Regions from separate parts of the Streptomyces sp. NPDC058685 genome, predicted to be linked through region 1. Evidence: riboswitches for the same ligand, from Rfam matches in the RefSeq annotation. Region 1 holds a riboswitch; each other region holds the start of a gene.

The links. Region 1 has a riboswitch for cyclic di-AMP ahead of ACFWU3_RS00940 (NlpC/P60 family protein). Riboswitches for the same ligand answer to the same signal wherever they lie in the genome.
Region 2: linked by a shared signal. The riboswitch ahead of ACFWU3_RS03880 (peptidoglycan DD-metalloendopeptidase family protein) and the one ahead of ACFWU3_RS00940 (NlpC/P60 family protein) in region 1 are both predicted to bind cyclic di-AMP.
Region 3: linked by a shared signal. The riboswitch ahead of ACFWU3_RS09265 (transglycosylase family protein) and the one ahead of ACFWU3_RS00940 (NlpC/P60 family protein) in region 1 are both predicted to bind cyclic di-AMP.
Region 4: linked by a shared signal. The riboswitch ahead of ACFWU3_RS28740 (M23 family metallopeptidase) and the one ahead of ACFWU3_RS00940 (NlpC/P60 family protein) in region 1 are both predicted to bind cyclic di-AMP.

Annotation. Positions count from the first base shown of each region.
Region 1 covers NZ_JBHXSL010000001.1:188,259-192,910, reverse strand. The annotation lists gene pcrA (DNA helicase PcrA) at 1-982, opposite strand, end outside; cyclic di-AMP (ydaO/yuaA leader) riboswitch at 1,360-1,524, shown strand; gene ACFWU3_RS00940 (NlpC/P60 family protein) at 1,526-2,701, shown strand; gene ACFWU3_RS00935 (hypothetical protein) at 2,830-3,183, opposite strand; gene ACFWU3_RS00930 (NlpC/P60 family protein) at 3,523-4,581, shown strand.
Region 2 covers NZ_JBHXSL010000003.1:156,278-160,929, forward strand. The annotation lists gene ACFWU3_RS03875 (alpha-galactosidase) at 1-1,322, shown strand, start outside; cyclic di-AMP (ydaO/yuaA leader) riboswitch at 1,638-1,790, shown strand; gene ACFWU3_RS03880 (peptidoglycan DD-metalloendopeptidase family protein) at 1,795-2,745, shown strand; gene ACFWU3_RS03885 (SGNH/GDSL hydrolase family protein) at 2,908-3,699, shown strand; gene ACFWU3_RS03890 (STM4011 family radical SAM protein) at 3,719-4,573, opposite strand; gene ACFWU3_RS03895 (STM4012 family radical SAM protein) at 4,581-4,652, opposite strand, start outside.
Region 3 covers NZ_JBHXSL010000007.1:200,096-204,747, reverse strand. The annotation lists gene eno (phosphopyruvate hydratase) at 1-1,248, opposite strand, end outside; gene ACFWU3_RS09265 (transglycosylase family protein) at 1,582-2,244, opposite strand; cyclic di-AMP (ydaO/yuaA leader) riboswitch at 2,249-2,423, opposite strand; gene ACFWU3_RS09260 (transglycosylase family protein) at 2,687-3,610, opposite strand; gene ACFWU3_RS09255 (cytochrome P450) at 3,741-4,652, opposite strand, start outside.
Region 4 covers NZ_JBHXSL010000047.1:16,703-21,354, reverse strand. The annotation lists gene ACFWU3_RS28755 (hypothetical protein) at 1-89, opposite strand, end outside; tRNA gene ACFWU3_RS28750 (tRNA-Met) at 189-262, shown strand; gene ACFWU3_RS28745 (PP2C family protein-serine/threonine phosphatase) at 439-1,578, shown strand; cyclic di-AMP (ydaO/yuaA leader) riboswitch at 2,075-2,231, shown strand; gene ACFWU3_RS28740 (M23 family metallopeptidase) at 2,243-3,283, shown strand; gene ACFWU3_RS28735 (PrsW family intramembrane metalloprotease) at 3,418-4,652, opposite strand, start outside.

The sequences.
Region 1 (4,652 bases):
CGGCGTCGCCGACGACGCACAGCTCGGCGGGGGGCAGGTCCTCCTGCCCGGTGCCCACCAGCTCGCGTACGAGCGTGTACTGAGCGTGGTTGGTGTCCTGGTACTCGTCCACCAGCACATGCCGGAAGCGCCGCTGGTAGTGCTCGGCGACGTCCGGGAACGCCTGGAGCAGATGGACGGTGGTCATGATGATGTCGTCGAAGTCCAGGGCGTTGGCCTCGCGCAGCCGCGCCTGGTACATCCGGTACGCCTCGGCCAGCGTCTTCTCGAAGCCTCCCCCGGAGCCCTCGGCCTCGCTGCCCCCGCCGACCTGGTCGGCGTAGCTCTCCTCGTCGATCAGTTCGTTCTTGAGGTTCGAGATCTTGGCACTGAAGGCCTTCGGCGGGAACTTCTTGGGGTCGAGATCGAGATCACGGCAGACGAGCGCCATCAGTCGCTTGGAGTCGGCCGCGTCGTAGATCGAGAACGACGAGGTGAAGCCGAGCTTCTTGGACTCCCGGCGCAGGATGCGGACGCAGGCGCTGTGGAAGGTCATGACCCACATGGCGTTGGCGCGCGGGCCGACCAGCTGCTCGACGCGCTCCTTCATCTCGCCGGCGGCCTTGTTGGTGAAGGTGATCGCCAGTATCTGGCCGGGGTGGACGCTGCGCGTCCCCAGCAGATGGGCGATGCGGTGTGTGAGCACACGGGTCTTGCCGGAACCGGCGCCGGCCACGATGAGCAGCGGCGATCCGGTGTGCACCACGGCGGCGCGCTGCTGTTCGTTCAGTCCGTCCAGCAGGGCGGCGGGGTCCACGATCGTGCGCGGGGCGCCGTTGCCGTGGTGGGCGTCCCGGGCCGGGGGCACGTCGAACGCGCCCTGGAAGAGATCGTCCGGGATCTCCTCTCCGGGCCCGTCTCCGGGCTCCTCGGGGTGCGGCGGGGGCTCCTCCGAGGTGTGCTGGAGGTTCGCCAGGAAGCTGTCGTCAAAGAGGCTGCTCATCGCTTTACGAGTCTAGGCCGCGGCACTGACAGCTCGCGGCCGCATTGCCATACGGCCGCCGCGACCCCGCCGAGAGGCGTGGCGGCTCCGGTCCGAGCGCCGGAGCGGTGCGATGCGATGCGATGCGTCGGTGCGTCGGCGCGTTCGAAGCCGTACGCCCGCTCCCGTACCACCGATGCGCCCAATCCCGCACGACTCCGGCAACACTCTGCACCTTTTCGAACGCAATGGGTCATCTGGCGAGCACGCCGACCACCCGATCGATAAGGTCACGAAAATGTATCGGGCATATCGAACATCAACCTTCACAGGAGCCACACGAGTTGGTTAGCGTGCTCGATCAGGCAGCCCGTCCCCCGCGGCGATCCACGCCAAACGGGCAGTCAGCGCCGAATTCGAGCTTTTCCCAAGGAAGTTCGGAACCGGGGACCCACCATGCACAACCGGGGTGAATCGGACCAGCACCAGCACGGTCCGTAGGGCGATCTTCCGTTCCGCCCGAACCCGACAGCTAACCCGGTAGGCGGTCAACGGAAGAAGGAGATGTCGGCCTTGGCGTCGCATCGCAAAACGCGAAGTCGAACCGTGAAGACCTCCCCCGCCGTCGGTTTCACGACGGCAGCCCTCGCATCCGTCACGCTGCTGTCGACGCAGAGCGCCGACGCGGCGCCGAGCGACCCGAAGCCGTCGGTCGAAGAGGTGCAGAAGAAGGTCGACGACCTGTACCGGCAGGCCGGCACCGAGACGCAGAAGTACAACCAGGCGAAAGAGGCGACGGAGGAGAAGCGGCAGCAGGTCGGCAAGCTCCTCGACGAGAACGCGCAGCGCACGGAGAAGCTGAACGAGTCCCGCCAGGTGCTCGGCAACTACGCGGCCGCGCAGTACCGCACGGGCGCGGTCGCCCCGACCGCCGCGCTGCTCTTCGCGGACAGCCCTCAGCAGTACTTCGACCAGACCCAGCTGATGGACCGCATGACGGACCGTCAGCGGGATGTGATCGCCGACTACGAGACCCAGCGGGCGGCCGCCGCCAAGCAGCGGGCCACGGCGACCGAGAGCCTGGAGTCCCTCACCCGGTCGCAGCGGGCGCTGCGCACCAGCAAGCAGGACGTGCAGGCAAAGCTCGCCGAGGCGCGTGAGCTGCTGTCGAAGCTGACCGCCGAGGAGAAGGCGCGGCTGGCCGCGATCGAGCGCGAGAAGGCGGAGGAGGCCCGCCGCAAGGCGGAGCAGAAGGCCGAACAGGAGGCGAAGGCCGAGGCGGAGCGGCAGCGCCGGGAGAAGGAGCGCGAGCAGAACCAGGGCGGCGGCACGGGCACGGTGCCCGGGACCGGCACGGGTTCCGGTTCCGGTTCTTCCGACGGCACCTCCACCGCCAAGGCCGCCAAGGTCCTCGACTTCGCGCGCGCCCAGATCGGCAAGCCGTACGTCTGGGGTGCGGCCGGCCCCAGCTCGTACGACTGCTCGGGGCTGACGCAGGCCGCCTGGAAGACCGCGGGCGTGAGCCTGCCGCGCACCACCTGGGACCAGGTGAAGACCGGCAAGCGGATCGAGACGAAGGATCTGCTCCCGGGGGACCTGGTCTTCTTCTACGACGACATCAGCCATGTGGGCATCTACATCGGCGACGGCAAGATGATCCACGCCCCGAAGCCGGGGGCGAACGTCCGCGAGGAGTCGATCTTCTACATGCCGATCTACGGCAGCGTTCGCCCGGCCTGAGCCGGCCGCACACCGGACGCCCGGGCCCGAGGGTGCCCGGGCGTTCTCATGCCCGGAGCGCCCGGAACGCGCGGAGCACCCGGAGCACCAGAGCCGCGCCCGGCGCCCTCATGTCCGGCGCGGCGCGCTCACGTCCAGAGCGTGGCGATGAAGATGTTCGCGACCGTCAGCCCGCCCACCGCGGCGAACAGCGGCTTCTCCACCGACTCCTCGTCCCGCTTGACGTAGACCAGACCCAGGATCACCACCAGCACCGCCAGCTTGATGCCGATCTTGAGGTTGTTCACCGTCTGGTCGTCCGCCTGGTTGAGGCCCACCAGCGCCACACCGGTGACGAGCATCGTCAGCGCACCGTGCAGCATCGCCGGGCCGAAGCGCGCCGTCCCCTCGGACATCGCCTTCATCTGCGTGAGGAAGCCGCCCAGCAGGGCCGCGATACCGATGATGTGCAGGGCGACGAAGGCATTGATGAGTACGTCCATGCGGCGGAGCCTAACTCCCGCCATATCACCCCCTTCAGGCCGGGTGAGCCTCATTCGGCACATCGGTCACAGCGGTGCGGAGAAAGGACGTGTGCGGGCCGGATCGGCTTGCAGAAAGCGCAGCAAGATGTCCACCTTCGGGCACATTCGGTCCTTGCGTCTCCCTGCCGTGACCCCCAGGTTTAGCGTCCTGCCTCAGATGACCGACTCCCCACCGCCGCCGCAGCACCGGGCGGCAGTCGGCCGTCACGCCGAGAGATCCGGCGGCGGACCGCTCCCCTGTGCGGGCCGCCGCCGGACCCGGACCCGCAGGGATGACGGAAGGACGTACACGCACCCGTGGCCGCGCACCGGAAACCCAAGCAGCATCTCCTCTCCGGGCCCGCCGCCCGAACCGCAGCCACCATCGCGCTCGCAGGAGCGGCGTCGGCGACCGCCTTCGACGGAGTCGGCCACGCGGAACCCGCCCTCACACCGGCCCAGGTCAAGGACAAGGCGGACAAGCTGTACCACGAGGCAGAGGTGGCCACGGAGAAGTACAACGGGGCCAAGGAGCGGACCGCGGCGTTGCGTACATCGGTCGACCGGCTGCGCGACGAGGCCGCCCGCAGGACCGACCGCCTCAACTCCTCGCGCAACGCTCTCGGTTCGATCGCCACCGCTCAGTACCGCGCCGGGACCATCGACCCCGCCCTGCAACTCGCGCTCACCTCCGACCCCGACGAGTACCTGGAGCGGGCCGCGCTCGTCGAACGCACGGGTGAGCGGCAGGCCGCCGCGATCGCCGGAGTGCACCAGCAGCTCGTGGAGATCGACCGGCTGCGGGCACAGGCGGGCGAGCGGATGGAGAGCCTGAAGGACCGGCAGGCGGAACTGGCCCGCCACAAGGCGACCGTACAGAGCAAACTCTCGGCCGCCGAGCGGATGCTGGACCGGCTCACGGCCGAACAGCGTGCCTCGTACGACGCGGGGTCCGGGCACGGGGACTCCGCGTCCGCCGCGCGCGCCGACCGCTCCACGGCCCCCCGCGGCGCCCTGAGGGCCCCCGACTCCCGCGCCGCCCAGGCCGTCGCCTACGCCTACGGGGCGCTCGGCAGGCCGTACGTCTGGGGAGCGACCGGCCCGTCCTCCTTCGACTGCTCCGGGCTCACCCAGGCGGCCTGGCGCTCTGCCGGCGTCTCGCTCCCCCGGACCACGTACACGCAGATCAATGCGGGCCGGCGGGTGTCCCGGTCCGAACTGGCCCCGGGCGACCTGGTGTTCTTCTACTCGGGCATCAGCCATGTCGGCCTCTACATCGGCGGCGGCCAGATGGTCCACGCACCGCGTCCGGGCGCCCCGGTCCGGGTCGCGTCGATCGACGACATGCCGTTCGCGGGGGCGACGCGTCCGTCATAGGGCCCGGGGTCCGGGGGTCCGTCTTAGGGGCCCGAGGTCCGGGGGTCCGTCGTAGGGGCCCGGGGCCCGGG
Region 2 (4,652 bases), on a different contig from region 1:
AGCTCGCTCCCGGGCAGAGCTACACCTCTCCCGTCTTCGCCGGCCTGTGGAGCGCCGAGGGGTTCGGCGGCGCCAGCCGTGCCTGGCACTCGTGGCAGCGCGCGCGAGTGATCCCGGACGCCGCCGCCGACCGGCCCGTGCTCTACAACTCCTGGGAGGCCACCAACTTCGACATCTCGGAGGACCAGCAGCGCGCGCTCGCCCGGCGGGCCGCGGACATGGGCGTCGAGCTGTTCGTGGTCGACGACGCCTGGTTCGGGCAGCGGACGAGTGACCGCGCCGGCCTCGGCGACTGGACCCCCAACCCGGACCGCTTCCCGAAGGGCCTGCGGCCGCTCGCGGACGAAGTGCACGAGCTGGGCATGCAGTTCGGCATCTGGGTCGAGCCGGAGATGGTCAACGCCGACAGCGATCTCTATCGCGCGCATCCCGACTGGGTGCAGTACCACCCGGGCCGGACCAGGACCGAGCTCCGCAATCAGCTGGTCCTGAACCTCGCCCGCAAGGACGTGCAGGACTACCTGTGGGAGCAGTTGCACACGCTGCTCGGCAGCGCACCGATCGACTATGTGAAGTGGGACTTCAACCGCTGCTTCACGGACGCCGGCTGGCCCGGTGAGGACTATCCGCAGCGGCTGTGGGTGGAACACGTCGATGCCCTCTACGCGCTCCTGGAGCGGCTGCGGGCCGCTCACCCGGGTGTGGCGTTCGAGTCCTGCTCCGGCGGCGGCGGCCGGATCGATCTGGGGATCCTCTCCCGCACCGACCAGGTGTGGACCTCGGACAACACCGACCCGCTGGACCGGCTCGCCATCCAGGACGGCTTCACCCAGATCCACCCCGCGCGGGTGATGGCCGCCTGGGTCACCGACAGCCCCAACGTCCAGCTCAACGGGCGATTCAGCAGCCTGCGCTTCCGCTTCGTGAGCGCGATGGCGGGGGTGCTCGGGGTCGGCGGCGACCTGACCGAGTGGACCGAGGAGGAGCTGGCCGAGGCGCGCGACTGGGTGGAGCTCTACAAGAAGATCAGGCCGGTCGTGCAGCACGGAGACCTGTACCGGCTGCGGGCACCGGAGGGCGGGCTCAGTGCCGTGCAGTACCTGCGCGGGGACGAGACCGTCGTCCTCGCCTGGCTCCAGGCGCAGCACTACGGCGAGCAGCCGCCGCGGCTGAGGCTGCGCGGCCTCGACCCGGCCGCGGCCTACGAGTGCCAGGACACCGCGCAGGTGCACCGGGGATCGGTGCTGCTGCACCACGGGCTGCAGACCGGGCTGAAGGGTGACATGGACGCCACGGTGATCAGGTTGCGGCGAATTGGCTGATACCGCTCACCATTCTTTGCATCTGGGTTTTCTGTCCGAATTGAACTGTTCGCCATAGCCTGCCCCATCTGGAATGGAGATGGGAAAAGGCTCGTGAGCAGGATCTCATTCGTGACGGACCGTGGCTGATCCACCGGCCAGAAGTGCGACACCAGAAGGAAGTTGACGCTCCTTCGTCCACGGAGTGTGACCGGAATTTCCCGTCCGATATGCATGTGGCCCGTGATCGGAAAAAGAGGTGGCTTGTTCCCGTCCGCAATGCTCGCTTACGGTCACGGAAATCCGGACGGACCGCCTAATCCTGCCGCCGACCGGAATACCCACCCACCCACGTGTGGCAGGAGCGGGGGACCCAGGTAGTACGCCGTCCGGTGCTCCGGACGGCTCGGGGTGAAGTCACGCAGCCATGTGACCGGGCATCTCCAGCCCGAACCCGACAGCTCACCTCGCCGGCGCCGGAGAGGAATGCGCCATGCCCGGAAAGGGTAAGCACCGCCGTCCCAAGTCCCGTTCTCTCTCCCGCGGTTTCGTCGCCGCGGGTACCGGTGGCGCAGCCATCGCCCTCCCGCTGATGGGTGCGGCAGGCGCTCACGCCGCGGACAAGGCCGCTCCCGCCGCGGCCCCCGCGGTCGCACCGCAGAAGGCAGCCGCCGCTCCGGCCTCCTCCACCGCGCAGAAGCCCGCCGCCCCCACGTCGTACCGCGTCGTCGCCGGTGACTATCTGTCCAAGATCGCGGCCGAGCACGACGTCCGTGGCGGCTGGCAGAAGCTGTACGCGGACAACCGTGCCGCCGTCGGCGACGACCCCGCGCTGATCCACCCGGGACTCAAGCTCACCATCGGCGCCAAGGCCGAGGGTCAGCCCGCCGAGAAGCCGGCGCGGAAGGCCGCGCCCGCGAAGCCGAAGACCTCGGACAGCGAGGACCGCGCCTCCCGCAGCGAGTCCCGCCAGAGCGACACGGCCGCCAAGGCCTCGACGAGCGACTCGGCCGAGTCCGCCCCGCAGGAGAACGCCTCCGGCTACTCCGCGCCGCTGGACTCCGCCGCCGTCACGACCCCCTACCGTGCCTCCGGCGCCATGTGGTCCAGCGGCTACCACACCGGTGTCGACTTCGCCGCGTCCACCGGCACCACGGTCAAGTCCGTGGGCCCGGGCAGCGTCGTCTCCGCCGGGTGGAGTGGTGCGTACGGCAACGAGGTCGTCATCCAGCACACCGACGGCACCTACTCCCAGTACGCCCACCTCTCGTCGCTGACCGTCTCCGCGGGCCAGAACGTGAGCGGCGGACAGCAGATCGGCCTCTCCGGCTCCACGGGCAACTCCAGCGGTCCGCACCTGCACTTCGAGATCCGCACCGGCCCGAGCTACGGCTCGGACATGGACCCGGTGTCGTACCTGCGCCAGCACGGCGTTTCTCTCTGACGCGCCGATAACGCCCGAATCCCCTCGTACCGCCTGTTCGCGGTGCGGGGGGATTCGGCGTATTCCGTGCTTGTCGAAACTTGACCGGTGGCAAACATCACGCACCGTCAACCCCTCCTTACGGTCGCGTAGGTCACACCCGTAAGGACAGGATGAGTCCTTGTGGCAGACGATTCGAGAACAGACGAAACAGGCGCAATCGGGTCGTACGCGGCGATCGGTGACAGCTTCACCGAAGGCGTCGGAGACCCGGGACCGGACGGGGCGTTCGTCGGCTGGGCGGACCGGTTCGCGGTCCTGCTCGACGACCGGATGCCCGAACACACCTTCCGCTACGCCAACCTCGCCGTGCGCGGCCGGCTGCTCGACCAGATCGTCGCGGAGCAGGTGCCGCGGGCGCAGGAACTCGCCCCGGACCTGGTGACGTTCTGCGCCGGCGGCAACGACATCATCCGCCCGGGCAGCGACCCCGACGACGTGGCCGAACGCTTCGAGCGGGCCGTCGCCGACCTCACCGGCGCGGTCGGAACGGTGATGGTCACCACCGGCTTCGACACCCGCGGTGTGCCGGTGCTGCGCCATCTGCGCGGCAAGATCGCCACGTACACGGCCCATGTCCGCGCCATCGCCGACCGCTACGACTGTCCCGTGCTCGACCTGTGGTCGCTCAAGTCGGTGCAGGACAGGCGGGCGTGGGACGGCGACCGGCTGCACCTGTCGCCCGAGGGGCACACCCGGGTGGCCCTGCGCGCCGCCCAGGTCCTCGGGCTCGACGTGCCCGCCGACCCGGACCAGGAGTGGCCGCTCCTGCCGCCGCGCGCTCCCTTCGAGGTGCGCCGGGACAACGTCCAGTGGGCACGCGAGCACCTGGTGCCGTGGATCGGCCGCAGGCTGCGCGGCGAGAGCTCGGGCGACCATGTCGAGGCGAAGCGGCCGGACCTGCTGCCGCTGTGAGGCGGGCGGTGGGGAACGGCTACCGGGCGGCCGGCCGGGCCGGGATCCGCTCCAGCACCCCGCCGGCGAACACGTCGTACAACGGCAACGACTCCAGGTGGACATAGCCGATGTGGCAGTCGCAGACGGCCAGCGGGCAGGCGCGGGGGCGCAGCGCCTGCCGGTAGCTGCCGTCGTAGAGGTTCCCGAGCTCGTCCGGGACGAAGTGGCAGCGCCGTACCGTGCCGTCGCCGTCGACCGAGACGACCGATTCGCCCGTCCGGCAGGGCAGCCCGGCCGAGCGGTGCGGATGGCGGCTGTAGGCGAACAGCGGGTCGAGCTCGCTCCACTCGGCGGCCTCGGCATCGGTGCAGGTGCGGCCCTCCGCCGCGTTCACCCAGAGATAGACATGGTCCGGCAGCTCGGCGCGGAGCCGGCGGGCGGGCTCCAGGTGCTCGGGGAAGCCGACGATGCCGACGCTGAAGCGGACCCCGCGCGCGGCCAGATCCCGGCACTTGCCGAGGAAACGGTCGTACGGTGTCTGGCCCGGGTGGTAGGTGCACCAGAGCGCCAGGGTGTCCGGGTCCGCGTCCGCGAGCCAGTCGGTGCGGCAGCTCAGGTTGGTCTGGATCGCCACCCGCCGGACCTGCGGCAGCCGGGACAGATCGACGAGCGCCCTGCGGTACCAGGAACGGACCAGGCCCTCGCCCCAGGGCGTGAACAGCACCGACAGACGGTCGTCGGTCTGCTCGGACACCCATCCGGCGAAGCGTTCCAGAGCTGCCCGGTCCGCACGCAGCTGCTCGGCGCTGTCCCGCCGCTTGGCGAACGGACAGTAGGGACAGTCGTAGTCGCACGAGGCGAGCGGGCCCCGGTAGAGAAGGGTCAGATCCATGTGCCGCTCACTTCGGTTCGTACGCGGCCATGGCGGCGCGCACGGCCGGTGAGAAGAGCTCCGGACCGAGCGCGTCCGA
Region 3 (4,652 bases), on a different contig from region 1:
CACCGCGGCGTCGTCGAGGATCTCCTCGATGCGCAGCAGCTGGTTGTACTTGGCGACGCGCTCGGAGCGGGCCGGGGCGCCGGTCTTGATCTGGCCGCAGTTGGTGGCGACGGCGAGGTCGGCGATGGTGACGTCCTCGGTCTCACCGGAGCGGTGGGACATCATGCACTTGAAGCCGTTGCGCTGGGCCAGCTCGACGGCGTCCAGGGTCTCGGTCAGCGAACCGATCTGGTTGACCTTGACGAGCAGAGCGTTGGCCGAGCCCTCCTCGATACCGCGGGCGAGGCGCTCGGGGTTGGTGACGAACAGGTCGTCGCCGACGATCTGGACCTTGCTGCCCAGCTTGTCGTGCAGGACCTTCCAGCCCGCCCAGTCGTCCTCGAACAGCGGGTCCTCGATGGAGACCAGCGGGTAGGAGGCGACGAGCTCCTCGTAGTACTCGGTCATCTCGGCGGCCGAGCGGGACTTGCCCTCGAACTCGTACGTGCCGTCCTTGTAGAACTCGGACGCGGCGACGTCGAGCGCGAGCGCGATGTCCTTGCCGGGGGCGTAGCCGGCTTCCTTGATGGCCTCGAGGATCAGGTCCAGCGCGGCGCGGTTGGAGTCGAGGTTCGGCGCGAAGCCGCCCTCGTCGCCGAGACCGGTCGACAGACCCTTGGTCTTCAGCACCTTCTTCAGGGTGTGGTAGACCTCGGCGCCCCAGCGCAGGGCCTCGGAGAAGGACTCCGCGCCGATCGGTGCGATCATGAACTCCTGGATGTCCACGTTGGAGTCGGCGTGCGAGCCGCCGTTCAGGATGTTCATCATCGGAACGGGCAGCAGGTGCGCGTTCGGGCCGCCCAGGTAGCGGAAGAGCGGCAGGTCGGAGGCCTCGGAGGCGGCGTGGGCCACGGCGAGCGAGACGCCGAGGATGGCGTTGGCGCCGAGCGAGGACTTGTCCGGGGTGGCGTCCAGGTCGAACATCGCCTGGTCGATCAGGCGCTGCTCGGTGGCGTCGTAGCCGACGAGCTCCGGGCCGATCTGCTCGATGACGGCGAGGACGGCCTTCTCGACACCCTTGCCCTGGTAGCGGTTCTGGTCACCGTCGCGGAGCTCGAGAGCCTCGAACGCACCGGTGGATGCGCCGGACGGAACTGCAGCACGACCCGTGCTGCCGTCGTCGAGGCCAACCTCGACCTCGACCGTGGGGTTGCCTCGGGAGTCCAGGATTTCCCGGGCTACGACGACGTCGATGGACGGCACGAGCATCTCCTTCTGGGATGTGACGCTTGGAGTGCAGGGTCTCATTGGCCTTGCGGCACGAGCCTAACCGGCGGCGGGGCATCAGCCGCCCGATGCCCGCCTCCTGGGACGAAAAAGGGCATGAACAGCGGGTGCTGGGGACAAAACGCCCCCAATCTACCCATGGGTAACAGAGAGAACCCCGGCCCGGCGCGTACGGGGGATGCGCTCCGGACCGGGGTGGTCTGTTTCCCCGGGGGGAGTGTCCGCGAAGCGCCGTCCTCCGCCCGAAGGGCGAACCGGACGAGACCTCGGGGACACCACAGGCGGGCCGGCGCTCGCGCGCCGGCCCGTGCGGGGTCAGCTCAGGTGGAGCTGCTGACCCGGGTGGATCACGTCGGCGTCGGTGACGACGCCCTTGTTCAGGTCGAACAGCTTCTTCCAGCCGCCCTTGACCTTCTCGGCCTTGGCGATCTTACTGAGGGTGTCACCGGCCTTGACCTTGTACTCGCCGTCGCCCTTCTTGAAGGACTTGGCGGCCGGCTTCGAGGACTTCGCCGGGGCGGGGGCCTCGGAGCGCTCGGAGCGGGTGGTCGGGGCCTCGGCGCGCTGCTGCGGCTGGGCTTCCTGCGCGGAGCCGGCGTCGTTGGCGGCGTTGGACAGGTTCACGCCGCAGTTCGGCCATGCACCCTTGCCCTGGCCCGCGAGGACCTTCTCGGCTATCTGGATCTGCTGCGCCTTCGAGGCCTGGTCGGCGGTCGAGGCGAACTGGGTACCGCCGTACGCGGCCCAGGTGGAGGCGGAGAACTGCAGGCCGCCGTAGTACCCGTTACCCGTGTTGATCGACCAGTTGCCGCCGGCCTCGCACTGCGCGACCTGGTCCCACTCGGACGTGGTCGCGGCGGAGGCGGTGGTGGCGCCGAGCAGCGGGGCGGCGACTGCCGCACCGGTGACACCGGCGAGCGTGGCGATACGGGTGGCCTTGGACGGGCGACGGTGCTTGGCCTTGCCGGAAAACAGCATGGAACATCTCTCTCACCGACGCCTACGAGGTGAGCTGTCGGGTTCGGGCCAAGTGAGTTGCCCGGCCGCGCAGTCGTGCGCACGGCTCCACCCCAAGCCGGTACCCGCAGTTCATCCTCAACTGCCGGGGCCGGCGCTTACCTTGGTTCCCCCGCTCCTGCCTACGGCGCATACGCGTCGACTACTCCCCCCGACCGACGGCAGGATTCGGCGTGACGGTCAGCGGTGCCCGCGATGGCGAACGGTTCAGACCGTAAACACAGAGCTCCCCGATGTTCAAAGACGAACATCGGGGAGAAAACGCCCATCCCGCCCCTCCGGGACCATGCGTTTCTGCAGGTCGAGGGCGGAATGCCCCGTTCCGCCGGGCAAGATGGGCGAGTTGCCGCAAAGAGACCCTTGTCTCAGTTGCACGATTCGGACAAAGGCGCCTGTACTGCCCCTACTTCAGGTCGAGCTCCAGGCTCTGGCCAGGCAGGATCAGGTCGGGGTCGTCACCGACGGTCTCCGCGTTCGCCTTGTAAAGGGAACTCCACCCTCCGGGCAGCTTCTGCGCGGTCGCGATGGCCGACAGGGAGTCGCCGGGGCGGACGGTGTACGAACCGGGCGCGGCCTCCGCGTCGTTCGTCTCGGCCGGCTTGCCGGCCTCATCGGCCGCGCCCTCGCCGTCGCGTGCCGCATCGTCACCTCGCGAGGCGTGACGCCCCGCTTCACGCTCATTGCCCGTATTGCCCGGCTCGGCCGTTCCGGTCGACCCGGTCGCCTCCGGCTCCGTCGGCTCGGCGGCGGGTTCGCCGCGGTGCTTGCCGGTGGCGCTGCCGCTGTCGCCGGTCCCGCTGTTGCCGATGCCCTGTGTCGGCGCCGGGGCGGGCTCGGCCGTCTCGGAGGGCGAGGCGGACTTCGAGGGCGCCAGCGAGGCGAGGGGGTCGTCGGACGTCGCACCCTGCTCCGCGGGGGCCGAGGCGCCCGGGTCGACACCGGCGCCGGTGCCGCCCTGCGTCAGCCCGGCGATGCCCGCGCAGGTCGCCCAGGCTTCGGGGCCCTGGGCCTCCAGGACCTTCTCGGCGACGGCTATCTGCTGGGAGCGGCTGGCGAGGTCGGCGCGGTCCGCGTAGTCCGTGCCGCCGAAGTCCTCCCACGTCTCCTGGGCGATCTGCAGACCGCCGTAGTAGCCGTTGTCCATGTCGGCGCTCCACTGGCCGCCGCTCTCGCAGGCCGCCACGCGGTCCCAGGTGGCGGCGTCGGCGGCGGAGGCCGAACCCGCACCGAGAAGGGGGATCGCGATGGCCGATCCCGTCACCCCTGCCGCGACAACGATGGCCGGAGCCTGACGGGGACGACGGTGACGACCTTGGCCGGAAAGCATGCGGGTGCCCTTCGAGTGACTACAGAACAACTGATGTCTTCTGAGACGACCGTGAAAGTAGCCGGATTCGATCGTGTGTCACAAGTCGATGCAGCGGAGATCACGTGAAAGTCACAGTCTTGACGGGTCGTCAGCTGCGTCCAGGTGTGAACTCAACGGGCAGGCTTCGCAATCCACGCATAATGAGACCTCCGCGCCAGCGCAAATCGGCCGGATCGCCCGCAAGCCGCAAGTCCGGCATTCTCCGGAGCAGCGTGGCGATCGCGGTCTGTCCCTCCAGCCGGGCCAGCGGTGCGCCGAGGCAGTAGTGGATGCCGTGCCCGTAACCGAGGTGCTGGTTGTCGCGCCGGGAGAGGTCGAGCGCGTCGGGGTCCGTGAACCGCTCCGGGTCCCGGTCGGCGGCCGCGAGCACCACGAGCACCGGGTCGCCCGAGGCGATCTCCTGGCCGCCGATGACGAGGGACTCCGTGGCGAAGCGCCAGGTGGCGAGCTCCACGGGGCCGTCGTAGCGCAGGAGTTCCTCCACGCCGGTCTCCAGCAGCGCGCTCTCCCCGGCGGCGAGGGAGGCCTGCAGCCGCTCGCGCTGCTCCGGGTGGCGCAGCAGCGCGTACACACCGTTCCCGATGAGGTTCACCGTCGTCTCGAAACCGGCGAACAGCAGGATGAAGGCCATCGCGGCGGCCTCGTTCTCGGTGAGGTGCTCGCCGTGGTCGCTCGCCCGGATCAGCCCGGAGATCAGATCGTCGCCGGGATCCTCACGCTTGCGGTGGATCAGCTCGGCGAGATACCCCCGCATCTTCTTCACCGACCGCGCGACACCTCCGCGCGGGCCGCCGCCGTGACGGATCATCATGCCCGCCCAGTCCCGGAAGTCGTCCTGGTCCTCCGGCGGGACACCGAGCAGATCGCAGATGGCGTAGATGGGGAGCGGAAAGGCGAACTCGTGGATGAGGTCCGCCTCTCCCTTTTCCACGAAGCCGTCGATGAGCTGATCGGTCAACTGTTGAACACGCGGGACGAATTCGGCGACCCGCCGCGGGGT
Region 4 (4,652 bases), on a different contig from region 1:
GCCCGGGCGAGCGGGCCGAGCCTTCGGCGCACGATCGGGCGGACGATCGACGGACGCATGTTCGTCGGCACGGACTGTTTCCCCCTCATGCGCGAGATGGTGACCCACCGGAAAGGTGAGCGACAGAGCCGGGGCGCCCTCAATTGGAGTTGATCTTGCTCCGGATGGCGTAGAGTGGTGTTCACCGACGCGGGGTGGAGCAGCTCGGTAGCTCGCTGGGCTCATAACCCAGAGGTCGCAGGTTCAAATCCTGTCCCCGCTACTGACACAGCGGCCCGGCACTCGTCTCGAGTGCCGGGCCGCTGTTGTTTCTCCGTCTGTGGGCCCGCGTTTCGCCCGGTTGGCCGATGGAGAGTCGCTCAGCGGCGCGGCTCCGGACAGCCTGGGTAGGGCGCGGTACCGTCCGCAGCCGTGGGCGGACCGGGGAGGAGAGCACCGTTGGCGCAGTTCCAGCAGAGTCGTGTGTACGGCGCCCGCCGCTTCCTCCGTGCCCTCCCCACCCTGATGATCATCGGTGGGCTGGTCTTCGACCTGGCGACCCCGGCGCAGTTCACGGCCGTGCCGATGTTCGCCGCCGCTCCGCTGGTCGCCGCTCCGTTCTTCTCCTGGCTCACCACGCTGGTGACGGGCATCACGGCGACCCTCGCGGTGCTCGGGCTGCACTTCTACAACCGCACCGTCGACGAGGTCACGGCATACACCGAGGTCTTCACGCTCATCACCGTCTCCGGGCTCGCGCTGCTCATCAACACCGTCGTCAGACGCAGCGGTGAGCGTCTCGCCTCCGCCCGGGTCATCGCCGAGACCGCGCAGCGTGCCGTGCTGCCCACGCCCGCCGACCGGATCGGCGGGCTGCACGTCGCGGCACGGTACGAGGCCGCGCTCGCCGACGCGTTCATCGGCGGCGACCTGTTCGCCGTGCAGGAGACGCCCTTCGGGGTGCGGCTGGTGGTCGGCGATGTGCGGGGCAAGGGGTTGGAGGCCGTCGAGGCGGTGGCCGTCGTCATCGGCGCGTTCCGGGAGGCGGCCGAGCAGGAGAGCTCCCTGGAGGGCGTCGCGCAGCGCCTCGAGCGGGCGCTGGCGCGCGAGGGCACGCGCCGGGACAGCCTGGACGCGGTCGAGGGCTTCACCACCGCCGTACTGGGAGAGATCCCGCGCGGTGCCGGAATCGTCCGGCTGGTGAACCGCGGCCACCCGGAACCGATCCTGCTGCACGCCGACGGCGACCTGGAATTCCTGGCGCCGTCGAGGGCCGCGCTGCCGCTCGGCATGGGCGATCTGGAGGTCTGGCCGGACCAGGCGGTGGAGTATCCGCTGCCGACGGGAGCGACCCTGCTGCTCTACACGGACGGTGTCAGCGAGGCGCGCAACGCGGCCGGTGAGTTCTACGATCCCGGCGCGCGGCTCTCGGGGCGGCTCTTCCCCGGGCCCGACGAACTGCTCGACGCGCTCGTCGACGACGTGCGCCGGTACACCGGAGGTGGTTCGAAGGACGACATGGCACTGCTGGCGGTCGCCCGGCCCGCGGAGGGGCAGCCGGAGCGCCGCAGGACGGTGAAGGTCGTGCCGCCCGCGTGAGGGGCGTCGGCACCTCGGGGCCGGCTGGGACGTCTCGCCGTACGAGGCTGTGTGCGTGGGGGTGGGGTCGGGTACGCCGTGACGATTCTGGCCTCGTTCGCCTGAGCCGGTGGGTGTGCCGAAGACCGTGTTGGTGGGTTGGTTCGGCTTGAGCCGGGTGGGTGCGCCGAGACGTGTCGGTGGGCTTGCCCGGATGAGCTGTGTGGCGGTCGCAGCCCTTCGCGGAACCGAGCGGACGTCTTGCCCGCCCGGTCCGCTCTGGTGGCTGGGCACGCTGCGTAGTGGGAAGATCCCCCTCCGCATACCATGTGACGACCCGTCAGTAATGTTCCGCGGCCCGAAGGGCGATCAAGTCGCCCGAATCCGGCTGCTTGTGTCCCGATTGGTCCCGTGGGAAGTCGTTAACGATCACCCGGAACAGCTTGGAATACGGTCCTCGCGTCTATTAACGTTCGATAACGCAGCGCGGTCGTCCCAGCCGTCGTCAGGACGGCGCCGTGCGCGTGCGCCGAATTCCGCAAGGGAACCGGGGAACCAATCCTTGGGGTGAATCGGGCACCTTCCACCGCGACTTCCGCGGCGGGTGGCGCTCGTAGGAGACCTTCCTGCTCCGAACCCGTCAGCTAACCCGGTAGGCGAGAAGGAAGGAAAGGAGCACGCCTCAGTGGCGTCCAACAGGCCTGCCCCAGAAGCACCCTTCGCCAATGACTTCTTCGGTGCGGAGGGCGCGGAGCGGTCCCTCGAAGAGTGGAACCCCACCGAGGACTCCGTCCGTCCGGTGCGCGGTCGGCACCGTGTCGCCAAGCAGCGCGGCGGACTTGCCCGTAGCTCCACCGTGCTCGGCGTCGGCGTGATCGCCGCGGTCGGCGCGGGCGGCATCGCGACGGCGCAGGACAAACCCGCGGTCTCCATATCCCTTCCCGACGCGCTCTCGGACAATCTGCCCGACGCCAAGTCCCTTCCCGGCGTCGGTTCTTTCATGTCCGACGACTCCTCGGACGTCGTGGACGAGGCGGCCACGTACTCGGCGATGGGCATCGCCTACGCCGACACCGCTTCCGACACCGACCAGGGCGGTGCCGGCGAGGCGCTGCGCTCCCGCATCCTCCAGCAGGCCGAGCAGCAGCAGGCCAAGGCTGAGGAGTCGGCCAGGGCGGCGGCCGCGAAGGCCGCGGCGGACAAGGCCGAGGCCGCGGCGAAGAAGAAGGCGGAAGAGGTGGCCGCGAAGGCCGCCGCCGCGAAGAAGAAGGCAGAGGACGAGGCGAAGGCCAAGGCGGAGGCAGAGCGTCTCGCGCAGCTGGCCAAGAGCTACTCGCTCCCCACCTCCTCGTACACGATCACCTCCACGTACGGCGAGTCCGGCTCCCTGTGGTCCTCCGGCCAGCACACCGGCCTGGACTTCGCCGCCCCGACGGGTACGCCGGTCAAGGCCGTGCACAACGGCACCGTGAAGTCGGCGGGCTGGTCCGGCTCGTACGGCTACCGCATCGTTCTCGAACTCGAGGACGGCACCGAGGTCTGGTACGCGCACCTGTCGTCGATGACCGCGAGCGCCGGCCAGAAGGTCGCGACCGGCGAGACGATCGGCCGCGTCGGCGCCACGGGCAACGTGACGGGCGCGCACCTGCACCTCGAGGTCCACACCGCCGGCGGCTCGGGCATCGACCCGATGGCCTGGCTGCGGGACAAGGGCCTGACTCCCTGATCCTGCGGGACAGTTCCCGCGCATCTCGATCCCCGGCAGTCCTGGCGCTCACCCCCCGACGCCAGGACTGCCGGTTTTTGCTGCGCCCGGTTCTCCCGGGAGCGGGCAGGACGCGGTCGCCCACCGGTGCGCGGTCAGGTCCGGTACGGGTTGTACGCGCCGTAGTCGCGGTGCGGAGGCGGCACACGCACCCGCCCGGTGGCCCGTGCCGCGTACGTCAGCGCCGGTGCGGCCACGTCCCTGCGCTGCCACAGGTGATGCAGCAGCTCCTGCTCGCGCTCCACGAAGTCCGGGTCCGCCGCGCCCCGGTGGGCCCGATGGCGCAGAAACGCCAGCGAGGTCGCGAAATGCTGGTACTCCGACACCGCGTGCGCCGCGGTCGGCCCGTGCATACGCCGCGCGACGTCCCGCGCGAGGGTGCGCGCCCGCATCGACGAGAGGGCGGGCGGCTGGTCCGCCGACAGCCATCCGGCCGCGGCGTAGGCCGGCAACTCGGTGGCTATCGTCCGCAGTTCCCGCTGCCGGCTCCATATCGTGAGCCAGGTCAGCAGCCCGAAGACGGGCACCATGAACGCCCCGTACACGAGATAGAAGCCCCACGGGCCGAACAGGGACGTCGAGCCGTTCCACAGCGCGTGCATGCCCATCGCCAGCGCCAGACCGAGCAGCGGCAGGACGATGCGCCGGACCCGCATGCGCCGTGAGGCCAGTGCCGCGACACCGAAGCCGATGCCGGTCAGCACCGTGAAAAGCGGGTGGGCGAACGGGGACATGACGATCCGTACGAAGAACGTCGCCGCGGTCACGGACGCGATCCCGGAGAAGCCCATCTGCTGGTCCTCGCCGAACGCGTTGCCCAGATAGAGGATGTTCTCCGTGAACGCGAAGCCCGTCGCGGTGAACCCGGCGACCACGACCCCATCGACGATCCCGCGGAAGTCCTGTCGGCGGAAACGGAAGATCAGCAGGATCGCCGCGGCCTTCGCACTCTCCTCGACGACCGGCGCGATGACCGTCGCGCCCAGTGTGTCCGCGCCCGTGGGGTCGGCTGTGGCGGTGGCTATCCACTGCGTCGCGAAGGTGTTCGCGATGATCGCCACGAGGGCGGCGGCGAAGGCGCCCCAGGCGAAGGCGAACAGAAGGTTCCGCCAGGGGCCCGGCTCGACCCGGTCCAGCCAGCGGAACGCGGCGGTGAGCAGGGGGACCGGCAGGGTCGCCAGGCCGAGGCCGACCAGGAAACCCTGGGTGCCGGTCTGCTCCCGTACGAGCGACAGGATGACGAGGCCCGACAGGGCGAGGAGCGTGATCAGCACCCCGGCACGGACGGCCTTGCTGTGCCAGAACCGGGAGACACGGCGGGGCTTGTAGC